Regions from separate parts of the Mesorhizobium hunchu genome, predicted to be linked through region 3. Evidence: predicted binding sites of a transcription regulator. Region 3 holds the regulator's gene; each other region holds the start of a gene.
What was found. The regulator LexA, encoded in region 3, represses DNA repair genes until DNA is damaged. The targets are predictions, from matches to a motif close to TGTTCNNNNTGTGTTCNG.
Positions count from the first base shown of each region.

Region 1: ABMA46_RS01240 (ImuA family protein) is a predicted target of LexA. The motif match lies at 2,176-2,193, and genes of this name have one in related genera.
Region 2: ssb (single-stranded DNA-binding protein) is a predicted target of LexA. The motif match lies at 2,946-2,963, and genes of this name have one in related genera.

Region 1 covers NZ_JBEBMG010000001.1:248,401-253,253, forward strand. The annotation lists gene ABMA46_RS01220 (NAD(P)/FAD-dependent oxidoreductase) at 1-275, opposite strand, end outside; gene ABMA46_RS01225 (HpcH/HpaI aldolase/citrate lyase family protein) at 404-1,282, shown strand; gene ABMA46_RS01230 (DUF1737 domain-containing protein) at 1,314-1,523, shown strand; gene ABMA46_RS01235 (metallopeptidase family protein) at 1,608-2,030, opposite strand; gene ABMA46_RS01240 (ImuA family protein) at 2,216-3,175, shown strand; gene ABMA46_RS01245 (Y-family DNA polymerase) at 3,159-4,679, shown strand; gene ABMA46_RS01250 (error-prone DNA polymerase) at 4,676-4,853, shown strand, end outside.
Region 2 covers NZ_JBEBMG010000006.1:272,246-277,098, reverse strand. The annotation lists gene gyrA (DNA gyrase subunit A) at 1-914, opposite strand, end outside; gene ABMA46_RS13435 (MarC family protein) at 1,170-1,799, shown strand; gene ABMA46_RS13430 (OsmC family protein) at 1,814-2,236, opposite strand; gene ssb (single-stranded DNA-binding protein) at 2,333-2,842, opposite strand; gene ABMA46_RS13420 (hypothetical protein) at 3,034-3,306, shown strand; gene ABMA46_RS13415 (YbaY family lipoprotein) at 3,326-4,090, opposite strand; gene ABMA46_RS13410 (molybdenum cofactor biosynthesis protein MoaE) at 4,199-4,696, opposite strand; gene moaD (molybdopterin converting factor subunit 1) at 4,701-4,853, opposite strand, start outside.
Region 3 covers NZ_JBEBMG010000005.1:113,167-118,019, reverse strand. The annotation lists gene ABMA46_RS10970 (ComEC/Rec2 family competence protein) at 1-1,079, shown strand, start outside; gene lexA (transcriptional repressor LexA) at 1,320-2,042, opposite strand; gene ABMA46_RS10960 (molybdopterin molybdotransferase MoeA) at 2,202-3,416, opposite strand; gene moaC (cyclic pyranopterin monophosphate synthase MoaC) at 3,416-3,913, opposite strand; gene trpC (indole-3-glycerol phosphate synthase TrpC) at 3,913-4,725, opposite strand; gene trpD (anthranilate phosphoribosyltransferase) at 4,732-4,853, opposite strand, start outside.

The DNA of each region.
Region 1 (4,853 bases), on a different contig from region 3:
TAGCCGCCCTCGCGGAATCCGATATCCGCCTCGGCACCGAATTCCTCCTTCAGGCGGCGGAACAACCGAAGCGTGAATTGCGACAGCCGGATGTTCTCGGGAATCGAGAACTGCTGGCGGATCGAGGCGGCCGACAGCGTCGTGCACGCATGGTTGAACTGCGGATCCCGTTCCACCAGCGCGATCGTGCCGGTGAATCCTTCCTTGCGCAAATAATAGGCGGTGGCGGAGCCGACGATCGCGCCGCCGATGATGACGATGTCGTATTGGGCCATGTGCCGACCATCCGTTCGCAGAAGAAAACTGCCGCCGGCGGCGAATGCTGACGGCAATTCATTCGCGGCGACAAACTCTTGGCTGCCTCACTCTTGCAAGGGCCAGCGCCGGAAGGCAAGAAGACCAGATGAACAAGCAAGTCCAGCGTCCGCGCCGCTCGGTGCTCTACGTGCCTGCCTCCAGCGAGAAGGCGCTGGCCAAGATCGGCCAACTGGCATGCGACGCGGTGATCGTCGACCTCGAGGACGCCGTCGCGCCGCAGGAGAAGGCGGCGGCGCGGGCAAGGCTCGCCGCTGTCTTTTCCGCCCGGCCGCACCGTTGCGAGATGGCCGTGCGCATCAACCCATTGTCCGGCGAATGGGGCAATGACGATCTCGCAGCGGCCATCGCCTGCGCGCCCGACGCCATCGTCCTGCCCAAGGTGGAGACTGCCCGCGACATTCTCGAAGCCGACGACGCTCTGGACGACGCACCGGCGCCCGACGCGCTGCAGCTATGGGCGATGATCGAGACGCCGAAGGCTCTCATCAACATCGGCGCGATCGCCGAGCTCGGCCGTGATCCAGCCTCGCGCCTGACTTGTTTCGTTGCCGGAACGAATGATCTCGTGAAGGATACGGGCATTACGCCCGGTCCCGACCGCGGCCTTCTCCTGCCCTGGCTGATGCAGATGGTGCTGGCTGCGCGCGCCGGCGGGCTCGACCTCCTGGACGGCGTCTACAACGATTTCCGCGACGGCGACGGCTTCGCCCGCGAATGCGCGGCAGCGGCGGCGATGGGATTCGACGGCAAGACGCTGATCCATCCCTCCCAGATCGAAGCGGCGAACCGTGCCTTCTCGCCGTCGCCGGAAGCGCTGGCCGAAGCGCGGGCGATCGCCGACGCCTTCGCCCGGCCGGAAAACATCAGCAAGGGCGTCATCGCGCTGGACGGAAGAATGGTCGAGCGGCTGCATCTCGCCCAGGCCGAAAAACTGCTGGCGAAGGCGGCCGCCGTCGGCGCATGATGGCTTTGGATTTCACCACAGGATCGATCCGATGCGACTCTACCGCTTCCTCACCGAAGTCGACGACGCCAAATTCTGCCACAAGGTGACGGCGGCGCTGAACAAGGGCTGGCACCTCTACGGCTCGCCCACCTACGCCTATGACAGGAAGGCCAAGATGATGCGCTGCGGGCAGGCCGTGGTGAAGGACGTCGAGGGCCAGGACTACAAGGCCGGCGAGACCAAGTTGAGCGACTGGTAGGCGCTCGCCATACCGTCATTCCGGCCGGGGATCGATAGCGACCGCGTGCCGGAAACCATTCCGTGACAGGTCCCGGAAACCGCCCTACTCCGCCGCTTCCTCGATTTTTTCCATGTCGTCGTCGGACAGGCCGAAATGGTGGCCGACCTCGTGGATCAGCACATGGGTGACGATATCGCCCAGCGTTTCCTCGTTCTCGGACCAGTAGTCGAGAATGGCGCGGCGGTAGAGCGTGATGCGGTTCGGCCCCTCGCCGGTCGCCGGGTTCCAGCGCTCGGCGATGCCGCGTCCCTCAAACAGGCCGAGCAGGTCGAACGGCGTCTCCAGCGAGAGGTCGTCCATGATCTCTTCCGTCGGGAACTCCGCCACCTGGATCACGATCTCGCCGGTGAGGGTGCGGAAATCCTCCGGCAGGTGCGCGTAGGCCTCCAGTGCCAGGAACTCCAATTCCTCCAGCGAGGGGGACAATTCGCCATGCCAGGTGCGGGTCTTGTAGATGCGGGCCATTCTTCGTCCTTCAGTCCCGCGGCATATAGGCTTTTGCAGCGCTGACGGCAAACCAAGGCGGTTCTTCGTCCGACATGCTCCACGCAAAGAGGAATAAATTCTTTTCCCGTCCCGCTTGACTCTTTTCCGGCTCTCTGGAATCCATAAGAACATAACAGGAACAAACCTGCAGAGAACAGAACGTCATGGTGAGCAGCGCCGTGGCGAGGGAAACCGTTTTTGCCCTGCGCCGTGAAATCGCGAGGATCGAGGGAAGCCTTCCCGAGCGCCTGGACGCGCCGGGGGAAGAGATCATTCTGCTGCGCCACAATGGCCACCCGCCGAGCCCGGACGGCGTGGTGGAGACGGGCGTGGCGGCGCTGGACACGGCCCTTGGCAATGGAATCCCGAAAGCGGCCCTGACCGAAATCCACGGCCGGCATATGCGCGACGCCGGCGCCGTCGGCGGCTTCGTGCTGGCGCTGGCGAGCCTGCTGTTGAAGAAAACGCCGCGGCGGCAGGTCCTGTGGATCGGCGCGTCCGGCTTCTTCGCCGAGGCCGGCCTGCCCTATGCACATGGACTTTCGCGGCTGTTCGGCATCGCGCCGGAAGAACTTCTGCTCGCCGAAGCGCCGAAGCCCGGTGATGCGCTGTGGATCGCCGAACAGGCGGCGGCGCTCAAGGAACTCGCTGCCGTCGTCCTCGAACTGGCCGGCAATCCGCGCCAGCTCGACTTCACGGCGACGCGGCGGCTGCATCGCCGCGCCGCCGAGGCCGGCAGGCCCGTCTTCCTCATCCGTCAGTCAGCCGATCGCCAGGCGACCGCCGCGCCGCTGCGCTTCGCCGTGGAGCCCGCGCCGGCCGGGACGCGGCGCATTCTCGGCCGGCCGCTTGCCGGCTCAATCGGCCCGCCGGCCTTCGCCGTCACCCTGGACAAGAATCGCATGGCGCCGCCGGCGCGCTTCATTCTGGAATGGAATGCCGATGAACGCACATTTGGACATCGCTCCCCTGAACACCACGACGCCGGCCCTTCCGGCAGGCCGCAGGATCCTGTCGCTGTGGTTTCCCCACCTCGGCACCGACCGGATATGGCGCCGCCGGCTGGGCCGCGCCTGGCATACGGCCGCTTCCGGTTTCCCGCCGCTGCTGGTGAGCAGGCGTGACGGCAACACGCAGATCGTCGCCGCGCTCGACCGCCGCGCCGAAGCGCTGAGGCTGAAGCGCGGCATGGGCGTCGCCGACGCGCGCGCCATGCACCCCTCTGTCGAGATCGTCGAGGCAGACGCGCAAGCCGACCGCCGGTTGCTGGAAAGCCTCGCCGACTGGTGCGACCGTTATACGCCGCTGGTGGCGCTGGACGGCGCCGACGGTCTTTTCCTCGACATCACGGGATGCAGCCATCTGTTCGGCGGCGAGCAGGCTCTTGTCGCCGACATGCTGCGCCGTTTCCCCGAACAGGGCATCGAGGCGCGCGCGGCCGTCGCCGACACCGCCGGCGCGGCATGGGCCGTCGCCCGCTTCCACGGCGATGCCGTCGTGGTGCCAGAGGGCGCGGCGGCCGGCTGGCTCACGCCGCTGCCGCCGGCTGCGCTGCGCCTCGATACAGCGACCGCGACGGCGCTCGACAGCGTCGGCCTGCGCACGATCGGCGCCGTCATGGCCGCGCCGCGCGCGCCTCTGGTCCGCCGCTTCGGCCGGGAAATCGTCCTGCGGCTCGATCAGGCCCTCGGCCTGATCGACGAGGCGCTGTCGCCGCGCCTGCCGGTGCCGGAACTCTCGGCCGAGCGCCGGCTGGCCGAACCCATCATGACGGTGGAGGACGTCGAGCGCGTCGTGCTGCCGCTCGCCGGCGCGCTCGGGGAAGCGCTGGAACGGCGCGGCGCCGGCGCGCTCGCCCTGCGGCTCTTCCTGTTCCGGGTCGACGGTCTGGTCGCCCGGCTTTCCGTCGGCCTGTCGCGGCCGGCGCGCGCGTCGGACCGGATGGCGAAGCTCTTCCATGAACGGCTCGCCGCGCTCGGCGACGGTCTCGACGCCGGCTGCGGCTTCGACCTTGTCCGGCTGACGGTGCCGTCGGTCGCGCCGCTCGACATGCGCCAGACCGACCTCGGCGAGGATCGCCGCGACGACGAGGACCGCTTCGCGCTGTTCGCCGACCGTGTCTGCGCCCGTTTCGGCCGCAACGCCATCCGCAAGCCGGTTCCCGTCGCCAGCCATCTGCCTGAACGGGCGGTCGCCTTTTCGCCCTACGCCGAGGCTCCGGCCGCAACGTCCGCACGGGAAGCCGAAAGCCCGGCCACGGCCGAACGGCCCCTGCGCCTGTTCAAGCGGCCCGAGCCCATCGAGGTCATGACCGGGATACCGGAAGGGCCGCTCTTGAACTTCCGCTGGCGGCGCGCGCACTATCCTGTCGTCCGCGCCGAAGGGCCGGAGCGCATCGGCTCCGAATGGTGGCTGGAGACTCCTCCCGTCGAAAGAAAGCAGGACGAGACGGGCGAGGCTTGCGAAGCGGGCCGAAAGCAGGCCGCCGGGGAAAGCGCGGCGCAACGCACCCGCGATTATTTCCGCGTCGAGGATGCCGAGGGACGGCGCTACTGGCTTTACCGGCAGGGCCTTTACGGCCGGTCGGGGGAACCGCCGCGCTGGTTCCTGCACGGGGTTTTCGCATGAAGCCGGAGCCGCCCCGCAATACGCCGGCCGAGCCGGGATACATCGAGTTCGGCGCGCAGTCGAATTTCTCCTTCCTGCGCGGCGCCTCGCGGCCGGAGGAACTGGTCGTCGCCGCCTGCCTTTACGGCCATGCCGGCATGGGACTGGCCGACCGCAACACGGTCGCCGGCACGG
Region 2 (4,853 bases), on a different contig from region 3:
CGGTCGCTCTCGTCGCGGATGTCGGAGATGCCCTCGATGCGCTTGTCGCGCACCAGTTCGGCCATCTTCTCGATCATCGTCGCCTTGTTCACCTGATAGGGAACCTCGGTGATGACGATGGCCTCGCGGTCGCCGCGGCTCTCCTCCACATGCACCTTGCCGCGCATGACGATGGAGCCGCGGCCGGTCGAATAGGCGGAATAGATGCCGGAGCGGCCTAGGATGAGGCCGCCGGTGGGGAAGTCCGGACCCGGAATGATCTCCATCAGGTCCGGCAGGTCGATCGCAGGATTGTCGATGACGGCGATGGCGGCGTTGCAGACCTCGACGAGATTGTGTGGCGGGATGTTGGTGGCCATGCCCACCGCGATGCCGCCCGAGCCGTTGACCAGAAGGTTGGGGAAGCGCGCCGGCAATACGCGTGGCTCGCTATCCGATCCGTCGTAGTTCGCCTGGAAATCGACGGTATCCTTGTCGATGTCCTCGAGGATCTCGTGCGCCACCTTGGTCAGCCGCGCCTCGGTGTAACGCATGGCCGCAGGCGGGTCGCCGTCGATGGAACCGAAATTGCCCTGCCCGTCGATCAGCGGCACCCGCATCGACCAGTCCTGCGCCATGCGCACCAGGGCGTCGTAGATCGAGGCGTCGCCGTGCGGATGGTACTTGCCCATCACGTCGGAGACGGGACGGGCCGACTTCACATGCTTGCGGTTCCAGTGATAGCCGCTCTCATGGGACGCATAGAGGATGCGGCGGTGGACGGGCTTCAGCCCGTCGCGCACGTCCGGCAGCGCGCGGGACACGATGACGCTCATGGCGTAATCGAGATAGCTGCGCTGCATTTCCTCGATGATCGAGATCGGCTCGATGCCGGATGGGCCGTCCGGCCCGCTCGGTGTGTTCTGGTCGGTCAAATCGGATCACGCAATCTGGGAATCATGTTCCACTTTTATATAGGATCGCGCGCCAATTCTCCAATGGCGCGGGGCGTTTTCCAGAATTGATTTCCAACGATATTTCAAATGGATAGACCGAGTTTTGTAAAAATATCCGTTGGCGGCCAACGGGCTTGCTCGATCGTTCCTGTCCGGCATGGCCTTCCGGTGCGCATGAGAGGGCTGGCGCGCCCGCGCCGATCACGTTAGCCTGACGGTGCCGGGGACATGTCAATGCCGAATTTCGACAGTCTTTTCAATGCCTTCGTGACCATCCTGGTGACGATAGACCCGCCGGGGCTGGCGCCGCTGTTTCTCGCGGTGACCGCAGGCATGAGCCGCGAGCAGCGCGGCCAGGTCTCGGTCCGTGCCTCGGTGATCGGCTTCGGCGTGCTGGCGCTGTTCGCCATCGCCGGCGCGGGGATACTTTCTGTGTTCGGCATCACCCTGCCGGCGTTCCGCGTGGCCGGTGGCTTCCTGCTGTTCTTCATCGCCTTCGAAATGGTGTTCGAGCGCCGGCAGGACCGCAAGGAGAAGATCTCCGATGTGGCGATCACTCGCGACCACATCCACAACATCGCCGCTTTCCCGCTGGCGATCCCACTGATCGCCGGGCCGGGCGCCATATCGGCGACGGTGCTGCTTTCCGGCACATTTCAGGGCGTCGGATCGCGGCTCGCCCTGATCGCGATCATCTTCGCCTGCCTGCTGATCACCTATCTGGTGTTCGTGCTGTCGGAATGGATCGACAAGGCGCTCGGCCAGACCGGCCGCTCCATCCTCACCCGCCTGCTGGGCGTCATACTGGCGGCGCTGGCCGTGCAGTTCGTCGCCGACGGCATCAAGGCGCTGGCGGCCGGCTGACGCGGACTGTCGCCTCAGCCGGCCGTTTCGACCACCTCGAAATCATGCGTCACCGTCGCGGTCTTTGCCATCATCGCCGAGGCCGAGCAGTATTTCTCGATCGAGAGATCGATGGCGCGCTTGACCTTGGCCTCGGAAAGGCCGCGCCCCTTGACGATGAAATGCATGTGGATGCGGGTAAAGACCTTCGGGTCGGTCTCGGCGCGGTCGGCGTCGAGTTCGACGACGCAGTCCTCGACCGCTTCGCGGCCCTTCTCAAGGATATGCACCACGTCGTAGGCCGAACAGCCGCCGGTGCCGATGAGCACCAATTCCATGGGGCTCGGTCCGGGCGTTGCGTCGCCAGGCTGCGAAGCCGCGCCCAGCACCAATTCGTGGCCGGAGCCGGATTCGCCGATAAAGGTCCTGTCCTCGACCCATTTGATCCGCGCCTTCATCGAAAAACTCCCTCACGCAAAAGCGGCCGGGCTTTCATAAAGCCAGGCCGCTCCATATTCATCAAGCGCATGCTGCGTCTCGCCGCGGGCTACCGCTCAGAACGGGATTTCGTCGTCCAGTTCGCGCGATGCGCCGCCACCGCCGCCGCGACCGGCATTGCTACCGCTGCTGCCACGGTTGCCGAAGCTGTCGGACTGGCCGAAGCTATCTCGGCCGCCGCCGGAATAGCCGACCTGACCGCCCTCGCCCTGGCCACGCGAATCCAGCATCTGCAACTCGCCGCGGAATTTCTGCAGCACCACTTCGGTCGTGTAGCGGTCCTGGCCTTGCTGGTCCTGCCATTTGCGGGTCTGGAGCTGGCCCTCCAGATAGACCTTCATGCCCTTCTTCAGATATTGCTCGGCGACCTTGGCGAGCTGGTCGTTGAAGATGACGACGCTATGCCACTCGGTCTTTTCCTTGCGCTCGCCGGAATTCTTGTCGCGCCAGCTCTCCGACGTGGCGATGCGCAGGTTGACGACCGGATCGCCGGAATTCAGCCGGCGGATTTCCGGGTCGGCGCCGAGATTGCCCACCAGAATGACCTTGTTGACGCTGCCAGCCATGAACCTTCTCCACGCTCGTCCGAAACAATTTGAGGGCGCACCATATAGGCAATGGCCCCGGCGCGCCCACCCTTACGGGTCTTTTCCCCGGTGTTTTTATTTTTGTTCTCTATATGTTCTATGCCCTCATGCCTATCCTGTCAAGGATCGGGGATATGGCCCTCAAACCTGGAAGACGGTATAGGGTATCGATGCGCGCTTTTCGGACAGGCTTCGTTCTGACGGTCATGGCAGCTTTCGGTTGCGCAACGGCTGCGGCCAAGGATGCCGCCAAGGCGCCGTCAAAGACCCTGCCCGGCGTGACCGACGGCTACAGCATCGTCAAGCCGCTACCGGAACCGGATGACGAGCCGGCGCAAGCGGGGACAGACAACCATTTCAAGGTCGGCGATGTCGATGTCCGCATTTCGGGCTCGATCATCTTCGACGTGGGCGTGGGGTCGGTCCACCCGTCCCGCCATTGAAAGGTTTGGTTGTCGCGTCTTAAGCCGAGGCGCCGAAGCGGAGCAGATCGTGTCCGGCGGCATCCCTGAGGATCAGCCGTCCGTTCTCGACCTCGAATGAAACCACCTTCTCCATTGCGTCGAAGAAAGCTCTCTCCTGGGTCATCAGTTTTTGCTCGCAGGCCATCATGGTGGCGCCCGCCTTGCCGATGGCGATGTCCGTACCCTTGAGGGCGGCTGTTGCGAAATAGCGGTTGCACGGCGCCTGCCCGGTCACCTTGCCCTGTTCGTCGATATGGAGCGTCGCCTTGGACTCGACCGCGCCGACGCCCTCGATGAACTGAAGCGACCACATCTGGCCGACGATCGATGACTCTCTGTCGGTCTCGCTGGCGGCCGTTCTCCTGACCAAAACCGCCTGCGCCTTGTCGTCGAGCGGATCGACCGTGTGACGCACGTCGTTGATGAACATCAGCCTGTGGCCCACAGTGATGCGCGCCTGCAGTGCATAGGATGCGTTCTTGCGGATGGCCGAAGAATCGAATTTCAGCTCGAAGGGAATCGGCACCTGGCCTGTCGGCTTGATCGTCTGCGTCGCAACCACAGCGGCTGGCGCGTCGGTCAGCGAGACATCGGCGAGTTGGACCGTCACCACCGCGTCCGGAGGCAGGGCCATGCGTTCCCGATAGACGACCTCGCCTCTCATCGTGCGCTCCGCCGCCTGTGAATGATCCGGTGCGATCAACGTGACCACCAGCAGGGGCGTGAATCCGAAAATAAGGAACTCGGCGATCCGATCCAGCATGGCGCTCTCCTCAAGAGCGCACAACGCCTGACGATTGCGGACATTCCGTGGCCCGGCGCGGACCAATTCATGAAATCCTTCCGGCGAGCCAGTGGGCTCAAGCGTTCCTTACTGAGGCCTGTCTCGGCTGCGCCAGCGCGCCGCGGCTGCGTCGTCGGTCTCCTTCGCCTCGACCCATTCGCCCTCCGAGCCGTCGACGCGATGTTCCTTCTTCCAGAAAGGCGCCCGCGATTTCAGGTAGTCCATCAGGAAGCTCGCGGCCTCGAACGCCGCCTGTCGGTGCGGCGAGGCGGCGGCGACCAGCACGATGTTTTCGCCTGCCGGAATGCGGCCGTAACGATGGATGACCGTCAGCCCCTGCAAGGGCCAGCGCGCCGCCGCCTCGCCGGCGATGCGGCCGATCTCGCCTTCGGCCATGCCGGGGTAATGCTCCAGTTCCAGCGCGGACAATTGTCCATTCTCGTCCCGGCAGAGGCCGGAGAAGGTGACGACGGCGCCGATATCCGGCCGGTTCGCGGTCAGCGCGGCGATCTCGGACGCGACATCGAAATCCTCGACCTGGACGCGCACGACCGGAACGACAGGACCGAAGTTCCGGAACGTCATTCCGTCATCCCCCCGTCATCGGCGGAAACAGCGCGATCTCATGCGCGCCCGCGATCTTTTCGTCGTGGTCGACATGCTCCTGGTCGATGGCCACGCGGATCACGTCCGGATGTTTCAGCGCCTGCTCGTATTCCTCGCCGCGTGATCTCAACCAAGC
Region 3 (4,853 bases):
CGAACCGCAACGCGGGAAGGACGTCGGGGCCGCCGCCGCAGCGATCGGCGTCGGCGCGTGTCGCTCGCAAACTCGCCGGCGGCGTCGGCGGAGCCGCGATGACCTCGATCGTGGCCGGCTGCGCGACCACGCTCTACGCCGTATGGCATTTCCAGCGGGTCGCCCCGCTCAGTCTCTTCGCCAATCTGGCGGTCATGCCCATCACTTCGCTGATCGTCATGCCCTTCGCCGTGTTCAGCGCGATCCTGATGCCGTTCGGCCTCGACTATCCGTTCCTGTGGGTCATGGGGAAGGGGCTTGCCGCCATGATCGCCATCTCCGAAGCGATCGCCGCGCATTCGCCGCTCGACGGCGTCGGTCTGATCTCGGGGCGATCGGTGCTGTTCGTCACCGTTGCGCTGATAGTCGGCACGATGGCGACGACAAGGTTGAGAATGGCCGCCTTGCCCTTCGCCCTGGCCGGACTGATGACCATCCATCAGGTGCGCCTGCCGGATGCTCTGGTCTCCGAGGACGCGCGACTGGTCGCCCTGCCTATAGGCGGCGGCGAACTGGCGGCGAGCCGCAACAGGCCGAACGAATTCACCATCGACAACTGGCGGCGTGCCCTCGACGCCGAAGCTGTCGTCCTGCCTGAAAAACCGATGGGGGAAGATGCGCGGTTTGCATTCGACAGTCCGCTGGACCTGCCCTCGGGAACCCCGTTCCTGTGCGGGGATGACCTGTGCCTGGCGCGCCATGCTTCGGGCGCCATCGTGGCGACGGCGCGAACGGCGAAAGCGGCCCGGCGGGCCTGCGCCTATGCTTCGCTCATCGTCATTGCCGACGCCACCGCGCGAGATCCGTGCCATGACACGCTGGTCGCCGTCATCACGGCGCGCGACCTCGCACGACGGGGAAGCGCAGCGATCTACTTCGCTAAAGCTGCGGATACGCAGCCGACGATTCTCTTCGCCGTCGAACAAGACTATCGCCCCTGGCACATGCAGCGGAAATTCTCGCGCGAGGCACGAGGTCTTGGCCCGTATCAGCCTCGAAGACCTTATCAGCAGAGCAAGAGCCGGAAGCGGAGCAGGTAAGCCAGCTTTTGCGTCATCCCGTTTTTCCGGGAGGCGCGGGTTTCATCCGTAACCATGGACGTCTTGTGAAGCGATGGTTATTTCAAGCCAGCCATGGCCTACAATCTTCCGGACTGGATTCCGGCTTTCGGCTCTCGCCCGGAGCCTGCCCTTGGGCTTGCCGGAGGCAAGACCCCGGGGGTGCTCGGCGGCGTTCGGGATGACGCTGTGCGCGCTTCCTGTTGCCGCAGGGTTCTCTTCTCAATACCGCCGGATCAGCCCCACCAGCTTGCCACGCACGCTGACGCGGTCGGGCCCGAAGATGCGGGTCTCGTAAGCGGGGTTGGCCGCCTCCAGCGCAATCGAGTCGCCCTTGCGGCGGAAGCGCTTCAACGTCGCTTCCTCGTCATCGACGATGGCGACGACGATCTCGCCGGGCGTCGCCGTATTCGCGTTTCTGATGATGACCGTATCGCCGTCGAAGATGCCGGCCTCGATCATCGAATCGCCTTTGACCTCAAGGGCATAATGCTCGCCGCTGTGGATCATGTCGGGCGGCACGGAGATGGAATGGGTGCGGTTCTCGATCGCAGCGATCGGCACGCCGGCGGCGATGCGGCCCATGACCGGGATCGAGACCGATGCACTGTCGGCATCGTCATTGCTGGCAGCCTGTAGCCGTGCCGGTTCCTTTGCCGCCGGCCGACCCAGGCCGCCCTGGATAACCCCCGGCGAGAATTTCCTGGCGGCGTTCAGCCCTGGCGCCATGGAGTCCGGCAGCTTGACGATTTCCATCGCGCGCGCCCGATTGGGCAGGCGGCGAATGAAGCCGCGCTCCTCAAGCGCCGTGATCAGGCGATGGATGCCGGACTTCGAAGCGAGGTCCAGCGCCTCCTTCATCTCGTCGAAGGAAGGCGGGATGCCGGTCTCTTTCAACCGCTCGTGGATGAAGAGAAGAAGTTCGTGCTGCTTGCGCGTCAACATCGGCGGCCCCCAGTGATCTCGAAGCGGACAGGGTCGAAACAGAATCGGAAAACAAACCCGGAACAAACACTATCTGTTCCAGTTGTGTTCCGCAACCTTTTAAAGTTTAATGAATTCGTTGACGCTTTGTTCAGGCTGCCGCCAGGGCCAGCTCTCCGGTTATGCCGGATGGCGCAGCATCAATACCCGGCAGTTATCTCCGGCAACGGAGGGAGGAGCGTGCGGTTCGCGCACGATCAGGCCGTTGGCGTCGGCAAGCGTCTTCAGCATGGAGGAGTCCTGTACACCGAACGGGGTGGCGGTCAGGCCTTCCGGTTCCTTGCGGACGACGGCTCGAATATAGTCCTGCCGGTGGTCATTCGCCGCCATCGATGCGGCCAGCCGTGCCTCGCGCACATCCTGCATGAACGGGCGTCCGGCGAGCCGGGCCAGCAGGGGCTTCAGGAAGAGCTGCGAGCAGACGAGGCTGGCAACGGGGTTGCCCGGCAGGCCGATGCAGCGCGTCTCGCCCATGCGCCCGAACATCAGCGGCTTGCCGGGGCGCATGGCGATCTTCCAGAAGTCGAGCGTCATACCTTCGCCGGTCAGCACGTCGTGGACGAGATCGTGATCGCCGACGGACGCGCCGCCGAGGGTGACAATGACATGCGCGCCGGCGTCCACCGCCTTGCGCACGAGGGCGGCGATGGCGTCGTTGCGGTCGGCCGCTATGCCGAGGTCGAGCGCGCGTGCGCCCACCGACCGGGCGGCGGCCGCGACACCGTAGGCGTTGGACGAGATGATCTGGTCCGGGCCGAGTGTGCTTCCCGGCGGCAGCAATTCGTCGCCCGTGGCGATGATGGCGACGAGCGGCTGGCCGACGACCGGAACGGCAGGGTGGTTGCCCGACGCGGCCAGCGACAGCGCGGCGGGATCGAGCAGCCGGCCTTTTTCCAGCAGAACGTCGCCTTCGCGGAAATCGAGCCCGGCGCGGCGCACATGCCGGTTGGCATCCGTCGGTTCCAAGACCTCGATGCGGCCATCTCCGAGATCGCGGACGTTCTCCTGGATGACGATCGTGTCGGCGCCTGCGGGCAAGGGCGCTCCGGTGAAGACCCGCACGGCCTGTCCCCGCATAATGGTTCCCGAGAAGCCACGGCCCGCGGGAGCGGCGCCGATGACCGAGAGCCGGGAGGGAACGGCGGAGACGTCGGCGCTGCGCACCGCGTAACCGTCCATCGCCGAAGCGTCGAAAGGCGGCTGCCTGCGCAGCGCCACGAGCGGCTCGGCCAGCACGCGGGAATAGCCTTCGTGCAACGGTACGGTCTCGGCGGGCAGCGGAGCAGCGTCTTCCAGCAGGAGGCTGAGCGCCTCGGCGACCGGCACCAGCGCCATCAGTCGGCTTTCCCAGTCGGGGGCGCGGTGTAGTCGCCGGATTTTCCGCCCGATTTTTCCAGCAGGCGGATGCCTGAAATGACCATGCCGCGATCCACCGCCTTGGCCATGTCGTAGATGGTCAGGCAGGCGACGGAGGCGGCCGTCAGCGCTTCCATCTCGACGCCGGTCTTGCCGTTGACGCGCGCCAGTGCCGTAACCTTCAGGCCCGGCAGCCCGTCGTCCGGCTCGATGTCGACCGACACCTTGGTCAGGAGCAGCGGATGGCAGAGCGGGACGAGTTCATGCGTCTTCTTCGCTGCCATGATGCCGGCGATGCGGGCCGCGCCGAGGACGTCACCCTTCTTCGCGTTCCCTGTCAGGATCATGCGCAGCGTTTCGGCCTGCATGGTCACCAGTCCCTCGGCGATCGCGGTGCGTTCGGTCTCGGCCTTGGAACCGACATCGACCATGTTGGCCGTGCCGTCGGTGTCCAGATGCGTCAGGCCGCCGGCCATCAGGCCGCTCCGGCGGGATGGTCGAGGCCGAGCAGGGTTTTTGTCGCGGCGGTCACGTCGGCCTGCCGCATCAGGCTCTCGCCGACCAGAAAGGTGCCGATGCCGACCTTTTCCAACCGCCGGCAATCGGCATTGGTAAAGATGCCGCTTTCGCCCACCAGAACCCGGTCGCCGGACACCATGCCCGCCAGCCGCTCGGAGGTTTCCAACGTGGTCTCGAAGGTTCTCAGGTTGCGGTTGTTGATACCGATAAGCCGTGACGACTGCTTCAGCGCGCGCTCCATCTCGGCTTCGTCATGCACCTCGACAAGCGCATCCATGCCAAGCGAGAAGGCAGCTTCCTCCAACTCGCGAGCCAGGGCGTCATCGACGCTGGCCATGATGATCAGGATGGCGTCGGCGCCCCAGGCGCGTGCTTCGTAGACCTGGTAGGGATCGAACAGGAAATCCTTGCGCAGCGCGGGCAGGGTGGTCGCTGTGCGGGCCACCGTCAGGAATTCCGGCGCACCCTGGAAGGACGGCGTGTCCGTGAGTACCGACAGACAGGTCGCGCCGCCGGCCTCGTAGGCGCGTGCCAGTACGGGCGGGTCAAAATCCGGGCGGATCAGTCCCTTGGACGGACTTGCCTTCTTGACCTCGGCGATCAGCGCAAAGCGCCCGGCCTTGCGCGCGGCTTCGAGTGCCGACAGGAAGCCGCGCGGCGGCGAGGCGTCCCGCGCCCGCGCCCGGATATCGGCCACCGGCACCCGGGTCTTGGCGGCGGCAATCTCGTCGCGCTTGTAGGCTTCGATCTTTTTCAGGATATCGGTCACGGACGTCTACCTGTTCGAAACCCTGACCAGCGTTTCCAGCACGGCCCGGCTCTTGCCGGAATCGATGACTTCAGCGGCAAGCCGGATGCCGTCCGCCAGGTCTGAAACCTTGCCGGCGACGACGAGGC